DNA from 3 places in the Paenibacillus sp. OT2-17 genome. Region 2 is predicted to be linked to each of the others. Evidence: riboswitches for the same ligand, from Rfam matches in the RefSeq annotation. Region 2 holds a riboswitch; each other region holds the start of a gene.
The links. A riboswitch is a leader RNA that binds a small molecule or an ion and turns the genes downstream of it on or off. The one in region 2 is predicted to bind thiamine pyrophosphate.

Region 1 (12,355 bases), on a different contig from region 2:
GCACCCTTTTGCGCTGGAGTTATCGTTTGGGCCCGTTGCTTCGGATTTACCGGATTCTGTGGTGGAGGGGCTATTCGCTCCGCTGGGCTATCAAGTGGCCATAGAACGAGGGGAAGCGGATTATTCTTTTCAGCTGAAAAATCGAAGCACCGTCAGATATGTCACGTTAAGTGGCCACCAGACGGTACAGTATGCGCTGCGTCAGTTATTGCTGTTGATTCCGGTGCTGGATAATTATAAGCATTACTATATTAGTGAAGAAGAGTTCGACAAGCTGAGACGTTACGGTGAGGGCTGGCTGCCAGAGCATCCACTACGCGAGCTGATCATTCGACGCACGCTTCGTTTTACCAATCTGATTGAGCAATTTGAGCAATCTGAGCAATCTGCTTCTGCTTCTGCTGAAACAACAGGTACAAAAAAACACATTGAAAAGGATACTGTCCAAGCTCAAAAGGATAAGCACGAACAGGTTCAACAGCCAGAACAGCCACAGGAGGAAGGGAAGCAGCAGCCTACTGTACGGCTGAATGAACTGCGATATCAAGCCATTATGGACGTGATTCGCAAGCTGCCTCGCAGACAGAAAATCGTAGATTTTGGTTCAGGGGAAGGGAAGCTATCGGCTCGGATGGCCCGAATGACGGGCATTGAAGAAATTTGGGCGGTGGAGCCGTCTGCGTATGCACAGGTGAGAGCCATGGAGCGTTTTGCCAAGCTGGAAAGGCATACCGACGCGATCATTCCTACACCCATGATGGGCTCACTCTTTTATTATGATGAACAATTGCGGGGCAAAGATGTGATGATCCTATGTGAGGTCATTGAGCATGTGGACGAGCATCGTCTGAACCGGGTGATGAAGACGATTGTGACGGAGTATCAGCCGGGCGTGCTGATCGTGACGACTCCCAATCGTGAATATAATGAAGTGTATCGTATAAATCAGCAAGAGCTACGGCATGGCGATCACCGTTTTGAATGGAGTAGAAGCGAGTTTCAGGAACGATGTGAGCAGTGGATTGCGGAAGCTCCTTATTCGGTAGCGCTGAAGGGGATCGGAGAAGAGGTCGAAGGCTTTGGACAACCGACCCAAATGGCTATATTTACGTGCAGAAAGGAGCAGAAGGAAGCATGAGCAATTCATCCAAACGTACGATTCATTTACCGCATGCTGGACTGGTTGTGTTGGTGGGGGCCTCCAACAGTGGCAAAACCACATTATTGGACAGGCTGGTGAGCGAAGGGATTCTACTGGAGACAGAAGTGGTATCCTCGGATCATTTTCGCAAGCTGGTCGGAGATACGGAATTTATAGACTGGAGTGGACTTCCAAGGCTGGAATCGGACGTACTGTTCTATGAGTATCAGCAAATGTCAGCCAAGGCGTTTGAGGCGATGGATACGATTCTGGCCATGCGCTGTCGCTTGAATAAGCTGACGGTTGTGGATGCCACCCATTTGTATGCTGAGGATCGTCAAAAATATGTACAGCTGGCAGCCAAAGCGCATGTTCCTGTTATGGCCTGGGTACTGGATGTACCCGAAGCTGTGCTGCTGGAACGGGATTTAGGCAGGGAGCATCCGCGTGGCCGCCAACGGGTCAAGCAGCAGGCACAGCTGTTAAAGCGGAACCTGCGTGGTATCCGTGAGGAAGGCTTTAACGCTTGCTATATCCTTAAGGATATAGAAGAAATGAATTTTGTCCGCCGTGCGCAGCCACTGTTTCATGAGATTGGCTCAGGTATTGACATCATTGGTGATATCCATGGGTGCTATCGTGAGATGCTGGAAGTGATAGAGCGGCTAGGATATACGGAAGATACGGAAGGACTCTACCATCATCCAGATGGTAGAAGACTAGTATCTGTCGGGGATGTGATGAGCCGTGGCCCAGAATCGTTACAAGCGGTGCAGTTCTGGAAAAAGCACGTGGATGCCGGACTAGCGTATATGATTGACAGCAATCATGGCTGGAAAATCGGCCGTTACCTCGATGGAAGAAAGGTGACTCTCAGTCATGGCGATGAACGATTTGCAGAGGAACTGGTCCAATATGAACAAAAAGCGGGCAAGGCAGCGGTAGAACAGCTTAGAAGCGAGTTGAGGGATTTTCTGCTACATGCACCCTCTCATCTTATTTTTGGCAGAAATGGATTGCGACATGTGGTTGTGGCTCATGCCGGGATTAAGGATCATTTTATTGGCAAACAGTCGACACGTATTTCTGATTATTGCCGCTATGGAGATACGGAAGGACAGGATGCGAACGGAAAACCGATCCGCAAGGATTGGTTCGTAGACCATGAATCGGGAGAAATAGTAGTATGGGGACATGATCCGAGACCGCAGCCTACCCTTGTGAACCAGACGGTGAATATTGATCAGGGTGTGGTATTTGGCGGTATGCTGACCGCTTATCGTTATCCAGAAAAGGAATTTGTCAGCGTTTCGGCACATGAGAATTATGCGAATGATCCCGATAGCCCACTTGTCCGGTGGCAGAGAAAACGGTTTTCCCCGCCGAACTTACGCAAGCTAATCGCTGGTTACAGTGTGCTGACGGAAACGTATGGCGAAGTGCGCGTACAAGGAGAATGGATCAAATCCGCTATAGATACCGTGTCACATGTGACTGTACCCATGGAGGAGCTGGTGTATATTCCACCGACGATGAGCCCTGCTCCAGCGGTGTCTGCAGAGGAAGGATATCTGGAGCATCCACGTGAGGCGCTGGCTTATTATCGCGGGCAAGGAGTACAAACGATGGTGGCCGAGAAAAAACATATGGGTAGCCGGGCTATTCTACTATTATTCAAAAACGAACAGGCCGCTGTTCAATATGTAGGCTACCCGACATTGGGCACGATCTATAGTCGGAGTGGGAGAGCTTTCTTTGAACAAAGCCTTGGGAAGCAAGTGATGGAGAAGCTGAATGTGGATCTACGGACTGCTGGATATTTTGAACGGAACCAGACGGATTTTGTATTGCTGGATGCGGAAATTGTACCGTGGAATCTCAAGGCTCGGGAACTGATTGCTGCACAGTATGCGCATGTGGGGGAGGCAGCTCTGTTGGATCGCAGTAAGCTGGTAGACAAGCTGAAGCAGGCGAAGGTTGCAGGTCGAGAGGTTGGAGACTGGCTGGAGGAAATGGAACAGAAGTACGCGAATGCCGTAACGTTTCAAGAGGCTTTTCAAAAATATTGCTGGGATGTGGACGGTCTGGATGAAATTCGTATCGCACCGTTCCATACGCTGGCACACAGCGGAAAGACTTTTTTCGACCATTCTCATATTTGGCATATGGAGCAAAACCGGGAGCTGGCTGGGCTGTCTTCCCTGTTTATGGAGACAGAGTATCGCGTTATCACGGACGAAGCAAGCGAGGAAGAGGTCATTCGCTGGTGGAACGAGATGACAGAGGATGGTCATGAGGGGATTGTGATCAAGCCGGAACGCTTTTTGATGAAAAATCGGGACAAGATGATTCAGCCTGCAATCAAGGTGAGAGGCCGGAAGTATTTGCACATCATTTACGGTATGGATTATCTTGCTCCTGAGAATTTAAAGCGTCTGAAGCAGCGTCGAACGAACAAAAAGGAGCGTCATGCCCTGATGGAAGGAGCGCTTGGTATGGAAGGCGTGGAACGTTTTGTCCGCAAGGATACGGTGGATCGTATTCATGAATGCGTCCTTGCCGCGCTATCTCTGGAATCGGAGCCGATTGATCCGAGATTGTAGTTTGCGAAGGAGGGAATGAGATGGAAAGGGGTACACCGTTAATTGATATTGGCGTGAACTTGATGCACCGTTCGTTTCATGCGGATCGGGAACAGGTGGTAGAGAGAGCCGCAGCTGTAGGGATTTCACCCCTGATTATTACCGGGACCAGTGTCCGCAGCAGTCGGGAGGCTTCTCAGTATGCAGCACGTTATCCGGGCAAGCTGTATGCGACAGCTGGCGTGCATCCCCATGATGCCAAAGACTGCAGCGCAGATACGATTCAGCAGCTCCGCCAGCTGGCGAGTCAGCCGCAGGTCGTATCCATAGGGGAATGCGGATTGGACTACAACCGTGATTTTTCGCCGCGTGATGTGCAGCGCCGATGGTTTGGGGAGCAAATCCAACTGGCGGGTGAGCTGAATATGCCGTTATTTCTGCATGAACGAGATGCACATGAGGATTTTGTTGCTATGCTGCGGGAATATCAAGGGCTTGTCGATAAAGCAGTGGTGCATTGTTTTACAGGCACGGAACAAGAATTGCATACGTATGTAGAGATGGGACTGTATATCGGGATCACCGGCTGGATTTGCGACGAACGGCGTGGCAAACATCTGCGTGAACTGGTCAGAGATATTCCCTTGGACCGTCTGATGATTGAAACGGATGCTCCATTTTTGACCCCGCGTAATTTGCCCGTGAAGCCCAAAGAAGGGCGTAATGAGTCGATGTATCTCGCTCACATTGCTGCTACGATAGCCGAATGTACAGGCCGAAGCATGATGGAGATCGAAATCGCCACGACGGAGACAGCCAAACGTTTCTTCGGATTATAGGATTGTCAAAGCCATAGATGTGGTATATATTATAGTGAATTAAAAAAGCATTGTCGGGAGCTTGAGAAAGTCAGGCTGAGAGGGTGGCCCTTGCCACTGACCGTGAAATCTGATCTGGGTAATGCCAGCGTAGAGAAACCAAGAACACTATACAGGAATGCCGCTTGTTTCGCGGTTGTCGATAGATACAATGTATGTCCTAGCATTTTACCTTGACCCTGACTTTGGCTTGGTATCAGTGTAGTAGCTTAGACTACTGGTTATATAAGGCATATCGACGAATGATGTTTTGTATGGTGCTTCACCTTTTACTGCGCATAAAGCTTGCCTGGAGATTCAGCTCCAGACAAGCTTTTTTTTATGGCCAAGAGGCCAATTATAAGGATAAGGGGAGCACGCAATAATGAATACTGCTGTAAGAGCGTCCAAAGGGTTGAAGCTGACTGATATTTTGGTCACGATTGTGATCGCTGTTGTGTTCGGGTTAGTCTACAAAATATGGGGACCTGCCTATGATTTGATGAAACCATTCGGTCTACACGCCGAGCAACTGATGTATGGCATGTGGTTTATGGCAGGCACGTTTGCTTATCTCATCATTCGCAAGCCGGGTGTTGCAATTTTGGCAGAGGTGGCAGCGGCAACGGTCAGTGCTTTTTTGGGAAGCGAATGGGGGATGTCCACCTTGTACTATGGCCTGCTGCAAGGCTTGGGAGCGGAGCTATTTTTTGCGGCTTTTCTGTATCGGAACGCAAACCTGTGGGTTGCTTCGCTAGCTGCGGCCGGGGCGGCTGTCGCTTCTCTGATTTTAGACTTCAGCTACGGGTATATTGATCAGCTTTCGACCTGGAACTATGTTTTGTATATCGGTTTTCGCATGATTGGCAGCATTGTGATTGCCGGGGTATTCGCGTTCTATCTGGCTAGGGCATTGGAGGTAACCGGAGTCACGCGAAGTTTGAGACCCGCAACGGAACAAGATTATAAGGGACTGGATTGATGAGCCAGGCAACCGAAGATGTGGTGGCTTCGATCACCCGTCTTCGGTTGAAATTCCCCGGTGAGCAGGAGCTGTTTTTTCACAATATGTCTTTGTCTGTCCGCAAGGGGGAAAAGCTGCTGTTGCTGGGACCGAGTGGATGCGGTAAATCAACGCTGCTCCAAGTGTTAAGCGGTCTGATTCCACGCACGATAGAAGTGCCTATGAAATGCGATGCTGCTGTAATCCCAAGTGTCTCAGGTATTGTATTTCAAGATCCTGATACGCAGTTTTGTATGTCATATGCAGACGAGGAACTGGCTTTTGTGTTGGAAAATAATCAGGTTCCTCGTGAGCAGATGCGATCCCGTATTCGCGAGCTGCTGATACAGGTTGGTCTATCAACGGATGATATACACATGCCCATTGGCAGCATGTCACAGGGAATGAAACAGCGGCTGGCGATTGCGTCTGTGCTGGCTATGGAGCCAGAAGTGCTTTTTCTGGATGAGCCCACGGCTTTGTTGGACGAGGAAGGCACTACACAGGTGTGGGATACCATTCGAAACATTTCGGTAGACCAGACACTGGTGATCGTGGAGCATAAAATTAATGAAATTGTCCATGATGTGGACCGGATTGTGGTGCTTTCTGCTCAAGGGGAGATCATTGCGGATGGAAGGGCGGAAGAAGTATTTCATGGGCAGCGGCAGGCATTGTCCGAGTATGGCGTGTGGTACCCGGGAGTATGGAGTGAATCGTCTTCGCCGCGTTGGAGTGAATCAGTGACACAGCAGAATGGTACAGGGATTGATTTGCTGGAGCTGGAACATTTTAGTGGCCTCCGCGGTTTAAGTTCAGTGATTTATGTGGAGCATGCGCAGGTGAAGCCTGGCGACTGGATTGGCGTGGTCGGTGAAAACGGGGCTGGCAAAAGCTCACTGCTGCTCTCCATGATGCGCTTACTTCGCACACAGGGACGTTATAGCGTGCGCGGAATTGAGGCAGGCAGTACGGAACAATTGGCAGAGCGTATCGGGTTCGCGTTTCAAAATCCCGAGCTGCAATTCGTAGCACACACCGTACGAAAGGAACTAGAGTATTCGTTACCCAAGAGCTTGTTCACCGTTGAACAGTGCCGGGAACGGGTCGATCGGATGCTCGTACAATTCGGACTGGAGCGGCTGGACGAGCGTCATCCGTATCAGCTTTCATTGGGCCAAAAAAGGCGGTTGAGTATTGCTACGGCTATGATCCGTGAGCCGGAAGTGCTGCTGCTGGATGAACCGACTTTTGGGCAGGATGCGCGTAATACCTTTGTCATGCTGGATATGTTGGAGCAGCTGAGAGCGGCAGGCACGGCCATTGTGATGGTCACGCATGACCCAGAAATTGTCCATCGATATTGTACCGATATATGGCGGATTCAGAAAGGGGAACTACAGTATGAACCTGTCCTTTCCCCATCATAAAACATGGCTGCATCGTGTGAATCCGGGCCTAAAGCTCGTTATGTTTTCCATACTGTTTGTGGTCGTTATAGTCATTCATGATCCGAATGTCATGTTTAATGTTGCGTGTGCTATGCTGCTGCTGCTTGTCTGGTCAGGCCATCCATGGAAGCGGCTGCTGCTGTATGGATCTCCCTTTATATTGGTGTTTATTTCAACCTCAACGGGCATGATGATGTTCGGCAAAGGGGTGACGACCTGGTGGACATGGGGCCTGATCCATATTACGCAGGAAAGCTTTTATCGGGGTATACATCTGGGCTTTCGTGCGCTGAGTATGGCGGCGGTAGGGTTGCTGTTTGGTTTAACGACTCGTCCAGTGGACCTTTTTTATTCACTGATGCAGCAATGGAGGCTCTCTCCGAAGTATGCGTATAGCTTTTTGGCAGCCATGCGGTTGATGCCCATGATGGTGGAGGAATTCCAGGCATTGAGACAAGCCCATCGTATTCGAGGTTTACATCAGCATGTGTCCAAATGGAATATGTATGCCACGCTTCGCAGGTATGCAATTCCGCTGCTCGCTCAAAGTATCCGGCGTGCACAGCGAATTGCTATTGCCATGGAAGCCAAGGGTTTTACTAATGAAACCAAACGCACGTATTATTATGCGATTGGCTATTCGGCTGTAGATATTGTGTTCATATTCTATTTTGTCATCATGCTTACGCTGGCTTGGGGACTCGGTATCTGCTTTCCTTACGTGGGGGTGTGGGATGTACGTTAATTGTTGTCAAAAGGCTTTGCCCGTTTTCTGCTCTGTGGTATATTAATGCAATGGGAATTGACGGCTCGTACAGACCCGCCTGGGCTGGCGGGCTTATTACATTTTCCCTGAGAAATGGATCATCAGGAGGCCAGGTTTCATGATTACGCTGCATCAGGTAAGCAAGTATTATACCACCTCAAGCGGCCAATTTCATGCGGTTCAATCCGTGTCCCTTCAAGTGGAGGAGGGGGAAATTCACGGTATCATAGGTGCCAGCGGTGCCGGTAAGTCTACGTTGCTCCGGTTGATGAATGTATTGGAAAGGCCGGATGAGGGAAACGTGGTTGTGAACGGGGAAGATCTGACTCGCATGCCGGAAAAACGTCTCCGTGAAGCGCGGCGATCGATAGGGATGATTTTTCAGCATTATCATCTTGTTCACAATCGGACGGTCAGTGGAAATGTGGCAATGCCGTTGGAACTGGCAGGTGTCGCGAAAAAAGAGAGAGCGGAACGTGTGAGCGAATGCCTGCAATTCGTCGGTTTAGCTGATAAAGCAGAACAGTATCCGGCACAACTGAGCGGAGGCCAAAAGCAACGTGTGGCGATAGCCAGAGCGCTGGCGAATCGACCTGCGGTGCTGCTGTGTGATGAGCCGACCTCGGCGCTTGATCCGCAGACGACCGCGGATATTCTGGGCGTGTTACGGGAGATCAACCGGGAACTGGGAGTTACCATTGTAATCGTAACGCACGATATGGACGTGGTACGCAATATTTGTACCCGTGTATCAGAAATGCGGGATGGGCAGCTGCTTTCAACGCAACGTGTAGTTGACGCTGCGGTAGGTTCAACAGCGGAAGCAGGTGAAGCTGATGAATGAAATGCTGAGCATCATTGCGCAATACCAGTCTGAGATATGGAAAGCCATCGGGGAGACGTTTATCATGGTGGGGATTTCTATCGCAGCAGCTGTACTGTTAGGGCTTCCGGCAGGAACGATTTTGTATTTGTGCGGCAAAGGGCAAAAATATGAAAATCGACTGCTGTTCACCTTATTGAACAGTGTGGTCAATGTCATCCGCTCGTTCCCGTTTTTGCTGCTCGTCGTGTTTATGATTCCATTTACACGTCTGGTCGTAGGGACGGCGCTGGGCACGATGGCTGCAACGGTTCCCTTGTCAGTGGTGGCCATCGCCTATTATTCGAGGCTGGTGGAGCAATCATTGCTTGAGGTGCCCAAGGGTGTAATTGAAGCCGCTACTTCTATGGGGGCATCCACCCTCCAGCTTATTTTTAAATTTCTGTACGTGGAAGCTCGTTCCGGGCTTGTACTGGGTTTGACCACGTCCACCATTAGCTTCATCTCCTACTCCACGGTGATGGGCATTGTGGGCGGCGGCGGGGTAGGCGATTTTGCCATCCGCTACGGTTACCAGCGTTTTGAAACAGGCTTGATGGCGTTCACCATCGTCGTCATGATTATTTTCGTACAAACGATCCAGTTCACCGGAAGCACCATATCCCGCCGGATCGACAAGCGGTAAGAGGTTAATGAATCTCTTCATTAACAATTGCACCACTCACTATGGGAAATAAAAATGACTTTACAGTACCTCAAAAGCGGAGCGGGCAGAATTGTCTGGAGAAGCGCCAGCGTTCGCCTTTGAAATGGGATTCTAACCTATAAATTGTGTTACAAATCAGAGAGAATCCCATTTCAACAGCGATCAGAAGAACAATCTGCACGTGAAGCGGCTGTACTGTAACTCATTTTTTATCTTCCCAATTACAATTTACTTGGAGGTTCCTCATCAAATGAGTCGGAAAAACAACATGAAAACGAACTTGAAACTACTCACACTATTTGCTGTCGTTATGCTACTGGTTGCCGGATGCGGTGGTCAAAAGCAGGCTGCTCCAGAAACACAGTCTAAAGAAGCAACTTCCCAAAAAGAAGTGACCTTGAAAGTAGCAACGCTAATCCCACCGATGACAGATGTGCTGGATATCGTGAAGCCGCTGCTTAAACAGGACGGAGTCAATCTGGAAATCGTCGTGCTTTCAGATAATATCCAACCGAATAACGCATTGGCAAGCCATGAAGTGGATGCTAACTTCTTTCAGCATGCTCCTTTTATGCAACAATATAATGAAAGCAACAAGTCCAATTTGGTAGCGGTAAAACCAATTTACAATGCCATTTATGGCGCGTACTCCAAAAAATACAAGAACATTAAAGACCTGCCCGAAGGTGCGACCATTGCTATTGCCAATGACCCGGCCAATACCGGACGCTCTTTAGTAATGATGGAGCAAAACGGTTTGATCAAGCTTAAAGAAGGCGTAGGCTATAATGCTACACAGGCTGATATTATTGAGAATAAGAAAAAATTCGTGTTTAAAGAAGTGGATTTGTTGATGCTGGCGCGGTCACTGGATGATGTGGACATGGCTGCCATGTATCCCGCATATGCCAAGCCGCTCGGTCTGACACCGAAGAAGGACGCGCTGATTACCGAAAAAGACGATACGCACTTTGCCATTAATCTGGTAGCGCGTAAGGATAATGCAGATTCCGATGCTATTCAAAAGCTGGCAAAGCGAATGACTGGACCGGAAGTACGTAAATTTTTTGAGGATAATTACAAGGACAGCGTTGTTCCAGCATTTTAAATAAATGAGGATTTTGCAAAAATCCAATAAGCGACTTCCAATGAATAGGATATAGATCGAAATGGTTTAGTTCGTTTATATCTTGCACGTTGGAGCGACTGGAATCGAATTTTGCAAAATCCTGAAATAAGTATGTTGAAACATCGTTTTATGATGAAATACGACCTGTATAATGGAAGGAAGTCTGTGAAGAGCAGATGGTCTCCCTTGTGCAGGTCTTTTTTTCATCCTTAATATGGAAAGGAATGATCGAAAACAGGGTATAAAGTCTTATTTTTTAAGATTTTAGGGTGTTACACCGCTGCAAATTTTGGTCATAAAGGGCGATGGAGTAATGATAAGGAACATATTAAAATAAATATACGAACAAACATTCGTTTTCGATTTCGTTAACGGTGTTTTTAAACGGGTCAAAAAATTCAGCTGACAACGGGCCAAAAGCGTGAATAAAAAGGAAGGGGAACGACATGAAGCTGTTTGTAACTGTAAAAAGTTTGGGAAAGCGCAAGCCCGCACTCGCACGACAGGAATTAGAACTGAGTCCTGCTCCAGAAACATTGCGAGATTTGATTACTGCAACCGTTGCTCTGAATGTTCAAAAGCTACGGGAAAAGCAGGAGAGTGTCGCGCTGATTCCGTTCCTCACGGGAGAGGAAGTTCAGGCACAAGGCGAGATAGGCAAAGTAGGATTCGGTTCCATATATAATGACGGTGTCCCGGATATTAAGGATGCTGTGAACACGGCGATGCAGGCTTTTGAAGATGGTTTATACAGAGTTTTTGTATGTGACGAGGAAATTATTGAACTGGATGCTCCTTTGTCACTGAAGGATGGGAATGAGATTGTATTTATACGCTTCACAATGCTGGCTGGAGGCCTATGGTAGAGGGGGAAACGAAATATGCATCAAGAGAACAATGAGCAAGAATATTTCACCACACTGAAGGAGCGCGCGGCGCAACTGGATGGACAACAACAGGAGTTGGCTCAGTATGTTGTGGAACTGGGTAAGCTTCATTACATACAGGAGAACGAGGAGCCATTTAACGAATGTCAGCGAATATTAAAAGAACGGGCGACAGAAAGCGGAGAACCGCTGTTTAAGCCACTGACAGAGGTATTACGTGCTCTAATTGGACAAACAGCGGGCGATGTATTCGCCCATCTAACAGAGCATGTGACTGAATATCCATACAGCACAGGGTATGCGCGAAAACCGTTTCGCACTTCGGATATTACGGCCCATACTTCCCGGATTTATAAAAGAATGGTGCAGTTGATCCGAATGGACTGTATCGGGTTCTCTGTAATGGATTATTTAACAAAAAAGGATTATGAACCAGGCAGGGATTACCGGATTCAGGAAACGATTGGTGACTGGATTGCTTATGAGCTGGATAACGGTAATTCGCAGGTGCTTGAGGCGTTAAAAGCTATTATTTATGGGGATAATCAGGCTGCGTTACTTACGCGCAATATGATTAAAGGCATGCTCCTGAGTCATCAGGAGGAGAATTATCGCATGATCGGCGAGCTCTTGGCAGCCGCCAAGCTCCAGGAGGGATTGCGCCAAAGTATCGTGGAACAAATGGATGAAGGAACCCCGGAGGCTCTAATATATCTGTTAAAGGTGATCATCGACCAAGGCTTCATTCGTTACAGCTCGGTAGTGCGGGCGCTTGCAGTATGGACAGGCATGGGGCTGGAGTCCGCCAACCAGCGGGTCGTTCGTCAACTGATCGAGCAGGCATATGAAGCATTGACTCGTAGTGAACTGCGCCAAGAATGGCTGACCAGCTCAAATGCTAATGAAGTATATATGAGTTTGTGGGCTACCGCAGTACATGAGGAACGTGATTTGTATGGACAGGTTCAGAAACTCATGGAGCAGGGAGCACCTTACCAGAAGATCGTAGC
Region 2 (13,891 bases):
CTTCAGCAATGGGCCCGAACATGGATTGGGGAATATGTCTATGTGCAGGAGCCGGAAAAACTGCGCGAAGCCGCGGATCAACTGCGTGAATATTTTGCGGGAGAACGACGGGAATTCAGTATAGCCTATGATTTGAGAGGCACTCCTTTTCAAGAGCAGGTATGGCGTGCATTACAAAATATTCCGTACGGACAAAGTGTGTCCTACAAAGATATTGCAGAATCGATCGGACGAGCCAAGGCGGTACGTGCTGTGGGTGGAGCCAATAACAAAAATCCGTTACCCATTCTGTTTCCATGTCACCGGGTATCGGGTGCAAACGGAAGTTTGGTCGGTTATGCTGGAGGCTTACCAGTCAAGACGAAGCTGCTGGATTTGGAGAAACAATAAGGACATATGTTTGCAAAAAGTGATTTGCTAGCTGTCCCATGTTTTGCTATGATAGGTTCGTGCAATTCAAGATGTTTCATATAAATATACAGAGGTGACGACTTCGTGGTGTGGAATATTGTCATTCCGATTATTACCCTGATTGCTGGTTTGGTTGGGGGATTTTTCATCGGTGCTTATTATCTTCGTAAACAGCTTGAAAAGATGCAAAACGACCCTGAAACGCTGCAAAAAATGGCCAAACAGATGGGTTACAACCTGAATGGGAAACAAATGCAAAAAGCCCAGCAGATGATGAAGAACCAACAGTTCTCCAAAAATCAGCCTGGTCCGCGTAAAAATCAGGGCCGTCGGAAATAATGAGCAACGTGAGCACGGATGCCGCATGAGGTTGCTGCATAGAGGAGGATTACTGTGGCTGGCGTAAAAGATTATATTAACCGCAAAGCTGCGGATAACCGGGATAAAATCGAGTACCATGTGGAGCAGATTTTACAACTGATCGGTGAGGACCCCAAGCGTGAAGGGTTGTTGGAAACACCGGCACGCGTTGCGCGCATGTATGAGGAAATATTTGCGGGTTATGAGGTTGATCCCCGGGATGCGTTGGGTGTGACATTTGACGAGAATCACGAGGAGCTTGTGATCGTGAAGGACATCGTCTATTACAGCCAGTGTGAGCACCATATGGCTCCTTTCTTCGGAAAAGTGCATATCGGCTATGTACCCAGCGGCAAAATTGTAGGACTGAGCAAGCTTGCACGCCTGGTAGAGGCAGTAACCCGCCGATTGCAGGTACAGGAGCGTATTACATCACAGATCGCTGATATTTTAAATGAAGCGGTCTCCGCTCACGGGGTTATGGTGGTCGTGGAAGGTGAGCACCTGTGCATGTGTGCAAGAGGTGTCAAAAAGCCTGGTAGCAAAACGGTAACGTCTGCGGTACGCGGTACGTTTCGTGATGATGCAGCGCAGCGCGCAGAGTTTTTGTCGCTGCTCAAGGATTGATCGAACATCGCAAGACGTTTATGTGATGAACAAAAAAAGGGTGGTTTACGCATAGGCGTAGCCACCTTTTTTGTTAACATCAGAAATAGAGACGACGGGATAGCTGCCTTAAAATTACGATTTGCCTATGGATAACAGTTATTTTTATAGATAGGGGATAACGTATGGAGAATGTACATAGATCAACGGAAAAAACAACAGCTTTGCCTGAGTTACAGTGGTTTGAAACGCCACTCGCGGCCACTCAGGAGGATGTTTTGTCTCCGCTGGCTTGGGAGGAGCTGGCTTGTCGGCAAGTAGGGAAAGGAGCTACACCCATTTTGCATCTATGGCGGCATCCGTCAGCGCTTGTGATCGGTCACCGGGACCGCAGGCTTCCCTACGCCCCACAGGCGATGGAACGAGTGCGCAACGCGGGAACCTCGGTATGCGTACGCCCCTCGGGTGGAGCAGCCGTCATGCTGGACAGAGGGGTACTGAACCTGTCCTTAATCCTGCCGAATCCACAGCGGGCCATCAGCCTACATGAGGATTTTCGGCTCATGGCAGCGCTAATTGCCGATGCGCTGGTTCCGTGGTCTGGCGAGGCGCAGACCGGAGAAATCCTCGGGTCCTTCTGTCCCGGGGATTACGATGTCAGCGTCCGGGGCCGCAAGTTTTGCGGCATTGCACAGCGGCGCCAAGCCAAGGCGTATATCATCACAGCCTTCGTGATGATTGAGGGCAGCGGTACAGAGCGTGCACAGGCGGTGCAGCATTTCTATACAGAGGCAGCCGGGGACACATCGGCAGGCGTGCAGCAGCAGGATTACCCCCGGGTGAATCCAGCAACGATGGGTAGCCTGGCAGAGCTGGCTGGAGTGCCGTCTGTTGAGGCGTACACGGCATCTCTGCGCCGTGTCGTTGAGAGCCGGACAGCCATTTTACCTGCCGATGGCTGGTTGGTACAACTGGAAGGATTGACCGAACAAATGGCAGCGCTCAGAGAGCGATACGATTTGCAGGTGTAGTTTTTCTTTAGCTTAGAAGCTTAGAAGGGTTGCCATCTCAGTTTGGAGGCTTGATCGTAGCGCGCTTCCACTTCAGGCCAGTTAACGACATGCCACCAATCCTCAATGTATTTGTTACGCTCATTTTGATGCTTTAAGTAATATGCATGTTCCCATACATCTATCGCCAGCAGCGGAATGGACTCCCATTGAGTCAGATTCTGGTGCTTTTCGGCCTGCAAAATTTCAAGCCGGCCCGCGCGTGGACTCCATACCAGGATAGCCCAGCCGCCACCCTCGACCTTTTCGGCTGCCGAGCTGAATTGCTTTTTGAACGCATCGTAGCTGCCAAAATCCTTTTTAATCTGTTCAGCCAGCGGTCCGCTTGGGTTTCCACCACCTTTAGGACTCATGATCGTCCAAAAAAGAGTATGCAGATAATGGCCTGCGCCGTTGAATGCCAGTTCACGTTCCCAATGTTTTACGAGGTCAAAATCACCTGTTTTTCGGGCTTCTTCCAGCTTCTTTTCCGCTTTATTCAGGTCATTCACATAGCTCAAATGATGCTTATCATGGTGAATACGCATCGTTTTCTCATCAATATACGGTTCAAGCGCATTATAGGGGTAAGGGAGCGGCGGTAGGCGATGTCCCCCAATAGGAACCGAGCGGCCGATTGAGGTTTTTTCCGTTGCCGAAGGTTGCGCTTGGCTGGATTTGACGCTTTTAGTCGTCCATGCGCCTTCTCCCCTTATGCCTGCCTGCCGTTCTCGAAACGCTTCCTCTGGGTAATTCTCACCCTCTGCCGCTACATGATACAACCTAGCAGCCCTTGCGATGGAGCCAGGTTCTTGAAAGGGGGTTGTCGAGATTAGGAAATATTGGCTTTCATGTGCCGCGTGTAATACAACTCCGGCAGATTTTGGCTGCTGACGCAATGCATGACTGTGCTCGCTCAGCAGACCGAGCTGTCGTACATACTCCTGTGACTGACGGTTTGCGGTTTGCAGCAAATCGTCCAGTCGACGATTTAATTCTTGTGAGTCAGGCTGAGAGTTTAAGGCTGACTCTGACAATGGCATCTTTACAGATGATGATGCGTCTAATCCCCTTGACTGTTTTGAATGTTCAGTGAATTCGTGTGTATGTGCTTGTGGAGCAGCCGACATCTGTTTCCATTCCTGATGCCACGCCTGATCTGCCGGATCGAGTACGCTCCGTTGCTCTTCCAGCAACTCTATGGCGGTGCGTTCCGTCTGTTCGAATACAGTCCGCCAATCATCCAGCAACCGTACATAAGTTGGCTCCAATCCCTCGGTAGCGGATTTAATCACTTCCACATGCCAACTTTCCTGCTGCTTCCAATGCCGAATTTCCTCCAGCACACGTAAGGGCAGGAAAGACCCATAAGTACTCAGCATCGTTTTTTTACCTCCCGTATCCTACTATGGCTATCCGGCGGATCTGGCAGATCTGCCCTGGATGCATACGTACCCAGTATATTCGCTGTCTCATCAGGAATATGTCTATGAACTCCCTTAATCCGGTCACATCTGTTACGTAAAACAATGAATACCCATGGAAAACGAAAAAGAAGCCCAGCTACGGCACGGGTTAAGTGTCCCTAGGCAGGCTTCTTCCAGACGAAGAATAGAATACAGTTCTTCGAAAAATTTACTTCGTAGTCGTTTGTTTGTGGGCATCAGCGATGGTTTTCTTGTCCTCCAGCTCCTGTACACTGCTTAGAAACGTCGATACCCGTCGCAAATATTCACGAGGGTGCTCTCTGAAAATAAGCTCATGTATCCCGTTTTTAACAATCCATACACTGGAAAGCGGGTTGGTTTGATTGGCAGCGAGCTTTTCCGCAATAGGATAAGGAGCTTTTTCATCCTGTGTACCATGCACAAACATGATCGGGAACGGATAGTTTTCCTTTTTAACTTCCTGATATGGAATTTGATGCAAGCTGGTTCCGTTCAAGACTGGAAACAGCAACTCCAGAATTTCCAAAGACGGATGTCTTGGCAGATTAATTTGATTGTGAATGTTATGGTACAGCGTATCTGGCTCCAGCAGGAAGGTGCTGTCCAAAATCATTGCGTCCACATCCTTGGTTTGCAAGCCCGCCTGAAGAGCGGTTCCTGCCCCCATGGAGAAGCCCCATACGATAATCTCCGACGAGCCGCGTTGCTTCGCAAGCTGAATTGCTCCGAGGAGCTGTTGGGATTCTGCTTTGCCTCCGGTTGCGACTGCTTTGCTGTTTTGTGACGCGAATCCATAATCGAACATGACCACATTAAAGTTCAAGCTGTGGGCATAATGCGCCAAATCATACATGGGAATCCAGCTTTCTTCGCGGTTAGCCCCATAGCCATGACTGAAAATAATCGTTTTCCGCGATTGGTCCGCCGGGATATACCAGCCTTGTACCATGCGGCTACCATCCTTGGCAGGGAAGCTGACTTCCTCATAAGGCATGCTTTTAGCCTGCATTGGATTAGAGTACAGTGGTGCAACGGTGGGATTCGTAAGTACCCATGCGATGTAAGCATGCAAGGCAATAAAACAAAACAACAGAAAAAAGACGACCGACAGCAGCAGAGCAATCACAACGTGCTTGAACCGCAGCAGACGGGGATTAAAGAGTGGGGTGGACGGCTCCTGAACAGCGGTCTGTAGCTGAGCGTTGCGCTGGGATGTCGAAATCATGTAAGAGCCTCCTTATATAAAATTGATCTTCGTTTCATAGAATTTAGGTATAATTCCACTTGAAAATAGTAGTGTAGATCCGTATAGATACCTATTATCGTATGATGGGGATTATCCAAAGTCAACGCCTGAACCGGAAAAGTAAAAATGATGCAAAGAATTGTCGATGTTTGTTCTCGTTCTGTAATATGGTTGTCACAAAAACATCGGTTTACAGTAGCCGCGACTATTCTATATAATTTATGTAACCATGTTTCATAGTGTGAAACGAATATGGATACAAGAGGAGCGGTTCACGATGGAAAACCGTAAATTAACCGTTCGCGCTGTAGAGCGTGCACTTGATATACTGCTGTGTTTTACCGCAGATTCGGATCTTGGCCTGACGGAGATTGCCTCCAAAATTGGTCTACATAAAAGCACGGTTCATCGGCTGCTGACTACGTTGGAGGATCGGGGCTTTGTCGTTCGGAATGCCGAAACGGAAAAATATCGACTTGGCTTCCGCATTTGGGAGCTATCCACGCATTTGTCCCAAAGCGACGAGCCGGCGGTGTTGTTACAGCCTGCAATGGAAGGACTACGTGATCGTCTGGGCGAGACGGTCAGCTTATACTTACGGGACGGCAGCATGCGTATTCGCATACAAGCCGTGCAGAGCAATCAGGCGATCCGCAGGGTTGCGCCTGTAGGTGCGCGTATGCCGCTGGCTGTAGGGGCCTCCAGCAAAGTGCTGGCAGCCTTTATGCCGCCGCAGGAGCTGGAAGCCCTGCTAAGCGGGGATGAATGGCCGCTCTCGGTAGACCCGGAGGTCTATAAAGCCCAGCTGCAGGACATTCGCGAGAAGGGCTATGCGACCAGCTATGAAGAACGGGAGCCAGGGGCTGCTGCTGTGGCTGCCCCAATTGTAAACCGGAAGGGACAGGTCACTGCGGCTTTATCTGTATCCGGTCCGGTCAGTCGGCTTGCACCCGAGACGCTACATGACTTTGCTCCGATTTTGATTGAAGCGGCGAAGGAAATGGGACTTATGCTTCCGTAACAAGAATGAGCACAGTTGAAGCAAGCAAAGTGATTTGATGGGGAGCGTCTCCTTAGTAAAGGGAACCTAGAAGGGTTGCCAAAGCCATAAATTTAAAGTAGTCTGGTAAGGATGGCGGGATATCTGTTATAGCCGCCTCATGTGAATAGAAGTATCACAGTTACTGGGGGAGCCTGTAATGCCGGGCTGAGATGGAATCGTGCAAGATTCCGGACCCTTTGCACCTGATCTGGATCATACCAGCGTAGGGAAGTAATCGGCCATTGAAATGTATACGCGGCTGCTGTCTACGGTGACGCATTGGAATAGGATTATTCCACATGCGTACTGTCTGGATAGCTGCCTCGTTAGATTAGCCGGTTCCCTGGGGAACCGGCTTTTTTGCATAGATCAGCGCCACCCTGGGAATGGTTCCGGATCGGTGTGTCATTTCATCGAAACGGGAGGAATGGACAATGAAGCCGACAGAAGTAGAAGGAACAAAAGGAACAGAATTGAAATCAACAGAAGTAAGATTGGTAGGAACAAAAGAAGTTGAGGTAGAGAAGACAAACGGGGAGCAAGCCAGAGGGGTAACGCCCTTTCCAGGGAGCCGTAAGGTATATATTCAAGGCTCACGGCCGGACATTGCCGTGCCAGAGCGCGAAATTGCTCTTCATCCTACACATACGCCGCAGGGCACGGAGCATCATGAGCCATTGCGTGTGTACGATACGAGCGGTCCCATGACCGACGAAGCCTATCAGGTCGATATCCGTCAGGGCCTGCCTCCATTACGGCGAGCTTGGGCCCTGGAACGGGGCGATGTGGAGGCTTACGAGGGACGCGCCGTCCAGCCGGAGGATAATGGACTGAAACCTGGCTCCAAACGGGAGACAGTTGAATTTCCCGGCGTGACCAACCGTCCGCTTCGTGCTTTGCAAGGTCGTACAGTGACACAAATGCATTATGCGCGGCAAGGGATCATTACGCCCGAAATGGAATTTGCGGCGATCCGCGAAGGGGTGGAGCCTGAGTTTGTACGGCAGGAGTTGGCGGCTGGACGAGCCATTTTGCCTTCGAATATCAATCACCCTGAAAGTGAGCCAATGGTCATTGGGCGTCATTTTCACGTGAAGATCAATGCGAACATTGGTAATTCTGCGGTTACCTCCTCCATCGAGGAGGAAGTGGAGAAAATGACCTGGGCTGTGCGTTGGGGCTCGGATACGGTTATGGACCTGTCCACAGGCCGTAATATCCATACAACACGTGAATGGATCATTCGGAATTCTCCTGTACCGATTGGGACTGTACCGCTGTATCAGGCACTTGAAAAGGTGAACGGCGAAGCAGAAGCGCTGACGTGGGAGCTGTATCGCGATACGCTGATTGAGCAAGCGGAGCAGGGAGTGGACTATTTTACAATTCATGCGGGTGTATTGCTGCGGTATATACCGATGACGGCGAATAGAATGACGGGAATTGTATCCCGTGGCGGGTCGATCATGGCAGCCTGGTGCCTTGCGCACCATCAGGAGAATTTTTTGTATACACATTTTGAAGAAATCTGCGAAATTATGAAAGCCTATGATGTGGCCTTTTCTCTCGGGGATGGTCTACGTCCAGGTAGTATCTATGATGCGAATGATGAAGCACAGTTTGCAGAGCTGGAAACGTTGGGCGAGCTAACGCAAATCGCATGGAAGCATGATGTTCAGGTCATGATTGAAGGGCCAGGACATGTCCCTATGCATAAAATCAAAGAGAATGTGGATTTACAAATGGAGATTTGTAAGGAAGCTCCCTTCTATACCTTGGGACCGCTCACGACGGATATTGCCCCCGGATATGATCATATTACCTCAGCCATCGGGGCGGCGATGATCGGTTGGTTCGGGACGTCCATGTTGTGCTATGTTACGCCTAAGGAGCATTTGGGTCTGCCGAATAAGGATGATGTCCGTGAGGGTGTCATTACCTACAAAATTGCGGCACATGCTGCCGATCTGGCGAAGGGTCATCCACGGGCGCAGCAGCGGGATGATGCTTTGTCCAAGGCACGCTTTGAGTTCCGCTGGCGGGACCAGTTCAATCTGTCGCTTGATCCCGAGCGGGCCTTGTCCTACCATGATGAGACGCTACCGGCAGAGGGCGCCAAGGAAGCACATTTTTGCTCGATGTGCGGCCCCAAATTTTGTAGTATGCGTATCACTCAGGACATTCGCGCCTATGCAGCGGATAAGGGGCTGAACACTCAAGAAGCAGTAGCTGCCGGGATGCGTGAGAAGGCAGAGCAGTATCGGGATGGAGGTCAGTAAAACGAACGTGGGAGTTTAGGGACAAATGAATTAAAAAAGCCGTGGTTCTCTACAGTCGATGTAGGAAACTACGGCTTTTTAGCTTATGTAAAGCGGATCATGCAACCGGATAAACGGCGCATTATTTTTTACCCATTTTTTCATTCAAAATGTCCTGAAAGCTGAGCTTCTTCTCCGAGCTATCTTCTTTCTTCTGCATACTCACCGCGTTGGCACGTTGGTATTGGTGGTGAAAGGGCATCAGGGTGTGGACGGTTAAGTTCATTGTATTCATGTAGGTCATTCCTCCAATTCCATATTGTCAAATTCAGATTGAGTTGCTTAGGACGTCTGTATAGGACTATTTGTATGTACTTGATGTCGTAATGCTATGTAGGTTGCTTGGTAATGTTTCAATCATTATACCCACATTTTTTCAAAGTAAAACGCTTTTGACATAAAACAGGAAGATGGTCATATGTGTCCAAAATGTTGATTAGGAGGATGGTCGTTTTAGAGGAAAATGTGCCTAGGTCTAAAACAAGGGCTAGAGGCCCGTTTTCTTAGTTTAGTAGTCGGGATTGTGTTATTTTGTCGAATAACCTTGTAAAAGGAGAATTTTGCGGAATCCAAGTCAGGATTGAGGCAGTCTGGTGGCGAATTAAAGTGTCAAAGTTGTATTGACTTTATGTTTGGTAGTAGATACCATGAACTGGTTGTCAGCGTATTTTGACAACAAGAGTCAGCCAATCCATCTGGCGATTCATCCTTTGAAATGTTAGAGAAAGGATTAGAGTATATATGAAAAAAAGTATTGCAGACATTGCATTTATTATTCTGGGTGCGTTTTTTTTCGCGCTAGCTGTTAATCTGTTTGTGATCCCGAATGAGTTTGGTGAGGGGGGCGTTACAGGGGTTACGATCATTTTGTACTATCTGTTTCAGTGGTCTCCCTCGATCGTTAATCTGGTGATTAATGGCTTGCTGTTGATTGTCGGATATAAATTTTTGGACAAGAGAACGACCCTGTACACTATAATTGCGGTCGCTTTTAACTCGCTGTTTTTACATTTAACGGTCAACTGGCGGATTGATTCGCATGAGCCGACGATTAATGCTGTATTTGCCGGAGTTTTGGTGGGGGTCGGCATTGGCTTAATTGTACGGGTAGGTGGCACTACGGCGGGAACGGTCATTTTAGCCCGAATTGCCAACAAGTATCTGGATTGGAATATCAGCTATGGCCTGCTGTTTTTTGATTTGATTGTCGCGTTCTCTTCCTATTTTATTATTGGTCCAGAAAAATTGATGCTAACTATTGTTATTTTGTACGTTGGTACGAAGGTGATGGACTTCATGATCGAAGGACTGAACCCGAAAAAAGCAGTCATGATCATTTCGGAGCACCAAGATAAAATTGCCGAGATGGTTATTACGAAAATGGATCGTGGAGTTACCGTCCTGTCAGGCCACGGATATTACACTAAAAATCCAAAAGAAGTGCTGTATATCGTCATTAGTAAACAAGAGGTGTCAGCGCTTAAAAAGATAGTGAAAGCCATCGACACAGCAGCATTTATCACCATTCATGACGTGCGGGATGTGTTCGGAGAGGGCTTTTTGGATATTTCGAAGTAACTCGCGTGCGAAGGTAAGGTTATAAGAGAACGTGGCTAGAAGTCGGTCCTGAGGGATCGACTTTTTTTGTTTTATATAAATAAGATGAACTTGAAAAATGAACATCAAAACGGAGTAGGCGGAATGGTGCTGTACAAGCGAAGCACCATCCGACTGCGCAGTGGCGCTATAGGTAACTCTTAAGTTCGGTTTATATAAATAAAAAAATACCCCCGATTGCAGCTTTATCTGCAAAACAGGGGTTCTTCACATATGAAGTTCATAAACTTAGCTTTCGATCATTTGACGCAATACGGTTTGCAGAATACCACCGTTGTGGTAGTAGTCGATATCGACAGTGCTGTCCAGACGGGCAATTACCGGGAATTCGAACTTCGTGCCATCCTCGCGTTTAGCCACAACCGTAAGCTCTTGACCAGGCTTCACGTCATTGTCGATGCCGAGAATGTCAAACGTTTCACGACCGTTCAGACCCAAGCTGGACCAGCCATAGCCTTCCTGGAATTGCAGAGGCAGTACACCCATGCCGACCAGGTTACTGCGGTGAATCCGCTCGAAGCTTTCGGCAATGACAGCCTTAACGCCCAGCAAAAGCGTACCTTTGGCCGCCCAGTCACGAGAGCTGCCTGTGCCGTATTCCTTACCAGCAATGACGATCAGGTTCTGATCGGCTGCCTGATATTTCATGGACGCATCATAGATGGACATTTCCTCATCCGTTGGCAAGTATTTGGTCACGCCGCCTTCAGTACCTGGAGCCACATTGTTGCGGATACGGATGTTGGCGAATGTACCGCGCATCATGACCTCGTGGTTACCGCGACGGGAGCCGTAGGAGTTGAAGTCCTTGCGTTCCACGCCATGCTCCTTCAAGTACAGTCCTGCCGGGCTGGAAGGGGCAATGTTGCCTGCTGGTGAGATATGGTCCGTTGTGACCGAATCATTCAACAGGGCAAGTACACGGGCATTACGGATTTCCTTGATATCCTGCACGCCATCCTGAAGTTTTTCAAAGAATGGTGGATTTTGAATATAAGTTGATTTTTCATCCCATTCATATAGTTCGCCTTCAGGAACCGGAATGGAGTTCCATTTTTCGTTAGCAGTAAATACATTAGCATATTTACGACGGAACATATCCGGGCTGAGAGACAGGCTGATGGCTTCCTTGATCTCCTCGGAGGTTGGCCAGATATCTTTCAGGTAGACAGGCTGATTGTCCTGATCGTAACCGAGCGGATCATTCACCAAATCAATGTTCACTGTGCCTGCCAGCGCATAAGCGACAACCAGTGGCGGTGAGCCGAGATAGTTGGCTTTTACTTGCGCATGCACACGACCTTCAAAGTTCCGGTTGCCGGAAATGACTGCTCCAACCGTCAAATCATTGTCTGTGATGGCTTGACTCACTTCGTCAGGAAGTGGGCCGGAGTTACCGATACAGGTCGCGCAGCCGTAACCTGCCACATGGAAGCCGAGGGCTTCGAGCGGTCCGATCAGTCCGGCTTTTTGCAGGTACTCCGTCACGACGAGGGAGCCTGGTGTCAAGCTTGTTTTAACATAGCCTGGTTTTTTGAGCCCGCGCTGCACTGCTTTTTTGGCCAGCAAGCCCGCACCGAGCATAACGCTTGGATTGGAGGTATTCGTGCAGCTTGTGATAGCTGCAATAACGACTGCTCCTGTACCCAACTCGCTGGTGGAGCCGTCCGGATGGGTCAGCGGAATCTTCTGTGCGATTTTTTCATCGCTCAGTCCATAGCCGCCCTTGTCCACCGGGGTACGGATAATGCCTTCAAACGTTTCTTTCATGCGGCTAAGCTCAACACGGTCCTGCGGACGTTTGGGTCCCGCGAGACTCGGTACAACCGAAGCCAGATCCAGCTCAATGGTATCGCTGAACACAGGGTCCGGTGTATCGGATGTGCGGAACATGCCTTGGGCTTTGTAATATTCCTCTACGAGGCTTACTTGCTCATCGGAACGTCCGGTGCTGCGCAGGTAGGCCAGCGTTTCCGCATCGACCGGGAAGAAGCCGATCGTTGCGCCGTATTCCGGTGCCATGTTGGCAACTGTCGCACGGTCAGCCAAGCTGATGTTAGCCAGACCAGGCCCGTAAAATTCCACGAATTTGCCGACTACGCCTTTTTTACGCAGCATTTGCGTTACAGTGAGCGCCAGATCGGTGGCGGTAGAGCCTTCCGTCAGACTGCCTGTCAGCTTGAAGCCAATCACATCGGGAGTGACAAAATACAGCGGTTGCCCCAGCATACCCGCCTCTGCCTCAATCCCGCCGACACCCCAGCCAACAACACCAAGGCCGTTAATCATCGTGGTATGGGAGTCTGTTCCCACGAGGGAATCCGGGAAGACGACCGTTTCGCCGTCAATGGTTTTGGTGGCGGCCACGGAGGCGAGATACTCCAGATTGACCTGATGGACGATACCGGTGGACGGCGGTACAGCACGGAAGTTGTTGAACGCCGTTTGCGCCCAACGCAGAAAACGGTACCGCTCCTCGTTGCGTTCAAACTCTACATTAATATTGTAGTCCAGCGCGTCACTGGTACCAAAAGCATCGACCATGACCGAGTGGTCGATAACGAGATCGACAGGAACGAGCGGATTGATTTGTTTCGGATCACCGCCCGCTTTTTTCACCGTATCACGCATAGCTGCCAAATCGACAACCACCGGGACGCCGGTAAAATCCTGTAGCACGATGCGTGCAGGAATGAACGGAATCTCCTTGTTGGTGTCACGATCCTCAGCCCATCCTGTCAGCTGTTGCACATGTTCTTCTGTAATGGCGCGTCCGTCAAATTGGCGAACCGCAGCTTCCAGCAACACTTTAATGGAGAAAGGCAGCTTGGCAATACCGCTCTTTCCTTGTTCCTCCAGTGCCTTAAGACTATAGTAGCGATAAGGCTTACCGTTAACTTCGAGACTACGGGCAATGGAGAATTGATCTTTTCCTGACATAAGTATTACCTCCTTGAAGTGGATGCTTGGGGGAAAATAGGGATGTCGTTTTTTCGACGTCTTGCACAGTTGGTTTAAATTGGTTGCGTTCTCAATTACATCTTCAGTGGTTCATTACGTGTTAGAGGTTGCGATCAATGTAATTTGTTTCATTAGATGAAACATGATTTCAAAATGATTGCTTTTGGATTAAGTATACCGTTTTCAGGCAGTTCCGTAAAGTTTTTTTGGCCTAAAAGATGCGTTGCAGATTGGAAAATAAAACGTTCCGCTCCCTCGAGTTTCGATGTTCATACCAAGCTTTAGAGATTCATACTTATAGATAGAGAGCATATCAGACCAGAGAGGGAAGAAAGGAAGTTATACATCATTCCGGTTATCCCCGGAAAAGGATAGCGGGACGAATATGGAGGGATTGGGATGGGGGAGCGGGAATGGAAACAGGCCCTTTTTGCTTACGTGAATCAATACAATCGCAGTGAAGTGAATGGTGTACCGCAGCCAGATGAGTATCTGGAGGTGGGGCAGCGGATGGAACGAGCAGCACGTGCGGCCAGATTGGAGCAGTGGTACAACGAACGGGACGCTGTTCCCCTACGCAGCGAGACACGCGCCAAGCCGCTACGAATGGTGCAGGATACTCCGGATGAGGCTGTGGTAGATGTACAACTGCATGTCCGACTCTTTTATGAGAAGGGCGGGATGACTCACCGGGAGGATCGGATTGAACGGGAGCGTCTGACGTTCACACGCGAGGGTGAAGCCTGGCAGGTAGCGAGAATTGAGCGCGATCCGGCAGAAAGGAAGCCAGCGGGGGGAGAGGTTCCTTTTGAACAGGCTTCGTTTAATCAAGG
Region 3 (3,633 bases), on a different contig from region 2:
TCACGGACAGTGACATGCCCCTCTAGCGAACCTGTATGTAGTTTGGCGAGTTCGTCGAGAAAGGCAATCTGGAAGCTGCCGGGCCCCAGTTCTGCGGTACGTGCTGCGGCTCGGGAAGCTGCTGCACCGTAAAATGCCAAGCCTGCTGTACCTGCGAGCAGCAGGCTGGGTTCAACAGCTGCAAAGGCACCTAACACAGAGGTCAGCAGGCAGCCTGCTCCGGTTACCTTCGTGAGCAGCGCGTCTCCACCGCTTATCATTCGTGCTTCGGCCCCATCGGTGATGACGTCCTCTTTTCCAGTAATGACAACCATTGTATTGAGCGTTTGAGCAGCCCGAATTGCCAGATCGACATTTCCGCTGTCAGCACTGTCACCAGCATCTACGCCTTTAATCTCACGCGCTTCTCCAACAAGATGCGCGACTTCGGCTGCATTGCCCCGCACCAATGAGATTTTGACTTCTCTCAGGATTCGCAGTGCCGATTCGGTTCTAAAGCTCGTTGCTCCCGCACCGACCGGATCTAGCAGGACCGGAACACCGTGTGCATTCGCCGATTGTCCAGCAATGATCATGGCATCCACCAGTTCGCGGTTCAGCGTACCGATGTTTAACACGACGGCTCCCGCTATTTTTGCCATGTCTGCTACTTCCTCGGGTGCATAGGCCATCACCGGGGAGGCGCCCAATGCATACAGGCCGTTGGCCGTAAAGTTAGTGACTACCACATTGGTCATATTGTGAACGAGAGGTTTGCTGTTTTGTACCTTCGTCAGGAGATCCGAATAACTTTTTTCCCATGTACTCATAATGATTATCCTCTCTATAGTTGGTGGTTCAACAGGGCATTAACCGTACTTCACGCATCGAATCGCCAGGCTGACTATTCCAAGACCGCTGCCTGCATCTGGACCGGCCATTCTTCCTGGTTATAAGCCATGTCCCAGAACTTATATTCCAGCTGGCAGCTCAGTATAAAATGCTCAATCATCCGCTCTCGCTCAGCAGCCGTTGCGCCTTCTGCCCAAGCATCTACACGTTCTCGGAACTTGAGTGTTGTATCATCAAGCTGGTCTCCATAGAAGCCCATCCATTCATAGAACGGATGAGACTCATCCGGCTTTACTTCATCCAGCAGCCTGCGACCAATCTCGGCATACGTCCACATACATGGCAGCAGCACAGCCAAGATCTCGCCCAGGCTGCCCTCATGCGCAACCGTCAGCATGTGACGGATATAGTGATGGGCCGACGGAGCGAGCGGATATCCCTGCAACTCTTCATAGCTCACCCCTGCGACAGCACAGAAATTTTGATGCGGATGAACCTCGCTGTGGAGAATAAAAGAGATTTGTTCATTAAATACAGCCATGTCCTCCCGATTCGTGCATTTGGAGATTGCGATGCCGTATATCCGCATGTAGGCGTTCAAATATTCAAAGTCCTGTTTTACATAGTGAATCAGCTGTCCCCTTGTCAAACTTCCTTCAGCAATACCTCTCACAAAGGGATGCTCAAAAATCGCTTGAAAAATGCCGTCCGCCTGCCGACGGAGTTCTTGTGTAAAACTCAATTTCCCCACCTCCATTAAATTGAAGAGCAAGAAGTCCTGTAAGAATATAATTCCGGAACAACGCTAAAAAGCCGCCCCGGAAAAATGGAGCGGCTTCAACAATAGGCCCAATACGCAAAAAACGCTTGAAACCTTATATACGAAGGCTCCACTTTCCTACGCTAGTACGAACTAGATCAGGTTCAAAGGGTCCAAGATACGCTCTTGTCTCAGCCATAGTGGCTCCCCTAGTGGACTTCTATTCTTTTGACTATTACTGTACATTCGTTCATATGCTATGTCAAACATAGTGTACAAAATATTAAATTTCCTCTAGTTAGGTGTTTTGGGCTTAGTGAGGGTGATGAATTACACTTTCCACTGCTTTGACCTTGGCATATTTCGGTTTCCACATTGCATCTTGTATAGCTTGTTCCACATCTGAAATGTGCGCCTGCGCTACCTGATCCTGAATCGCGGCTTTTGCAACCGCAATCGCAACAGCGTACGAAACTTCGCGTAATTTTCGGATATGAGGGAGTAGCGCACCGCCAGGCGTATTCGAATCTACACCATTGGCAACAGCAACTGCTGCCGCTGTAAACATCGCAGGGGTAATCCTTTTGGCTTTAACCACAATCGCACCCAGACCCAGTCCCGGAAAAACAAAGGCATTGTTCGCCTGTCCAATCTCAAAATTTGTATCGTTATAGGTAACGGGCTCAAAAGGACTTCCGGTTGCGATCAGTGCTCTGCCATCTGTCCACCGGATCAAATCCTCGGGTACTGCTTCTGCAAGGTTTGTAGGATTGGACATGGGCATAATGATCGGGCGTTCTACATGCTTTGCCATCTCCTTGATGATCTCTTCAGAAAAGGCACCTGCTACACCGGAAGTTCCAATCAATATCGTAGGCTTCACCTGACGGATGACCTCCAGTAGCGGTATTTTGCCGTCACCCGACCGGGTCCATGAGCTGACTTCATCCTTTTTGCGCACATACGGTTTCTGATACTCCAATACGTCTTCCATATCTTCCGTTAACAGCCCGCGATAATCAAAGGCCCAAAAGGACTTGAATGAATCATCTACGGAAAGGCCATCCTCGATCATAGCGCCCCGAATTTGATCAGCGTTACCGATCCCTGCAGCCCCTGGGCCGAAAACAAGTATTTTTTGTTCACGCAACGGAGTCTTGGTGACACCCACCGCCGAAAGAATCGCAGCCAGGGTCACTGCTCCTGTACCTTGTATATCATCGTTGAAGGTGAGTATGCTTTGACCGTATTTTTCTATAATATGGCGCGCATTAACGCTACCCACATCTTCCCAATGTAAAAGCGCCTTCGGGAATTGCGCTAACGTTTTGCTGATAAAAGTATCAATAAACTGGTTATAGACTTCTCCGCGAACTCGTTTATGGCGGTTTCCGATGTACAGTGGATCATTCAGCAGCTTTTCATTATTCGTGCCTACATCCAGTACAATTGGCAGCACCCGCCCAGGATGAATGCCTGCCGCAGCCGTATATACTGCAAGCTTGCCAATAGCAATGTTAATCCCCCCGACGCCCCAGTCACCAATCCCCAAAATACTTTCGGAATCTGTCACGACAATCAGATCCACATCATGGCCGCTCAAACCAGAATTATGGAATGCTTGTCCAATACCGTTCGGGTTATCTATCGACAAATATACGCCTCCAGGGCGGTTGTACTCGTGACTATATTCTTGAATCGCGGTTCCTACGGTCGGCGTGTAGACTACGGGCAGCATTTCACTCAAATGATCGGTTAGCAGCCGGTAGTAGAGTACGACATTTCGGTTGTGAAGGTCGTTGAGAGAAGCATTTTTACGCAGCATGGTGGGTTGTGCGAGAAACTGCTGATATGCCCGTACGCTCTGTTTCTCCAATGAAAGGACGGTTGGAGGAAGGATTCCTTCCAAACCCAGCTCTTTGCGTTCTTCTTCTGTAAAAGCGACACCTTTGTTCAAAAGAGGATTTGCCAACACATCCTTTCCCCGTAATGGAGTAGATAATGACCCATCGCGATTGACATAAAATGCTTCCATAGAAAGA

Region 1: it holds a riboswitch for thiamine pyrophosphate, as region 2 does, so the genes downstream of both, GRP75_RS11860 (ECF transporter S component) here and thiC (phosphomethylpyrimidine synthase ThiC) in region 2, are expected to answer to the same signal.
Region 3: it holds a riboswitch for thiamine pyrophosphate, as region 2 does, so the genes downstream of both, tenA (thiaminase II) here and thiC (phosphomethylpyrimidine synthase ThiC) in region 2, are expected to answer to the same signal.

What each region holds. Positions count from the first base shown of each region.
Region 1 is NZ_WUDQ01000074.1:608-12,962, reverse strand. Features, by position in the region: gene GRP75_RS11875 (3' terminal RNA ribose 2'-O-methyltransferase Hen1) at 1-1,138, shown strand, start outside; gene GRP75_RS11870 (polynucleotide kinase-phosphatase) at 1,135-3,744, shown strand; gene GRP75_RS11865 (TatD family hydrolase) at 3,765-4,562, shown strand; TPP riboswitch at 4,607-4,716, shown strand; gene GRP75_RS11860 (ECF transporter S component) at 4,966-5,562, shown strand; gene GRP75_RS11855 (ABC transporter ATP-binding protein) at 5,562-7,013, shown strand; gene GRP75_RS11850 (energy-coupling factor transporter transmembrane component T family protein) at 6,988-7,779, shown strand; gene GRP75_RS11845 (methionine ABC transporter ATP-binding protein) at 7,919-8,644, shown strand; gene GRP75_RS11840 (methionine ABC transporter permease) at 8,637-9,308, shown strand; gene GRP75_RS11835 (MetQ/NlpA family ABC transporter substrate-binding protein) at 9,580-10,437, shown strand; gene GRP75_RS11830 (hypothetical protein) at 10,905-11,324, shown strand; partial or broken gene GRP75_RS11825 (DUF5724 domain-containing protein) at 11,340-12,355, shown strand, end outside.
Region 2 is NZ_WUDQ01000061.1:1,399-15,289, reverse strand. Features, by position in the region: partial or broken gene queG (tRNA epoxyqueuosine(34) reductase QueG) at 1-390, shown strand, start outside; gene GRP75_RS10925 (YneF family protein) at 496-750, shown strand; gene folE (GTP cyclohydrolase I FolE) at 805-1,398, shown strand; gene GRP75_RS10915 (lipoate--protein ligase family protein) at 1,563-2,408, shown strand; gene GRP75_RS10910 (Fe-Mn family superoxide dismutase) at 2,429-3,808, opposite strand; gene GRP75_RS10905 (alpha/beta hydrolase) at 4,062-5,099, opposite strand; gene GRP75_RS10900 (IclR family transcriptional regulator) at 5,398-6,141, shown strand; TPP riboswitch at 6,297-6,409, shown strand; gene thiC (phosphomethylpyrimidine synthase ThiC) at 6,597-8,441, shown strand; gene GRP75_RS29200 (hypothetical protein) at 8,563-8,715, opposite strand; gene GRP75_RS10890 (YitT family protein) at 9,222-10,058, shown strand; gene acnA (aconitate hydratase AcnA) at 10,326-13,037, opposite strand; gene GRP75_RS10880 (amidase domain-containing protein) at 13,458-13,891, shown strand, end outside.
Region 3 is NZ_WUDQ01000342.1:46-3,678, reverse strand. Features, by position in the region: gene thiM (hydroxyethylthiazole kinase) at 1-809, opposite strand, end outside; gene tenA (thiaminase II) at 884-1,573, opposite strand; TPP riboswitch at 1,710-1,812, opposite strand; gene GRP75_RS20810 (NAD-dependent malic enzyme) at 1,905-3,626, opposite strand.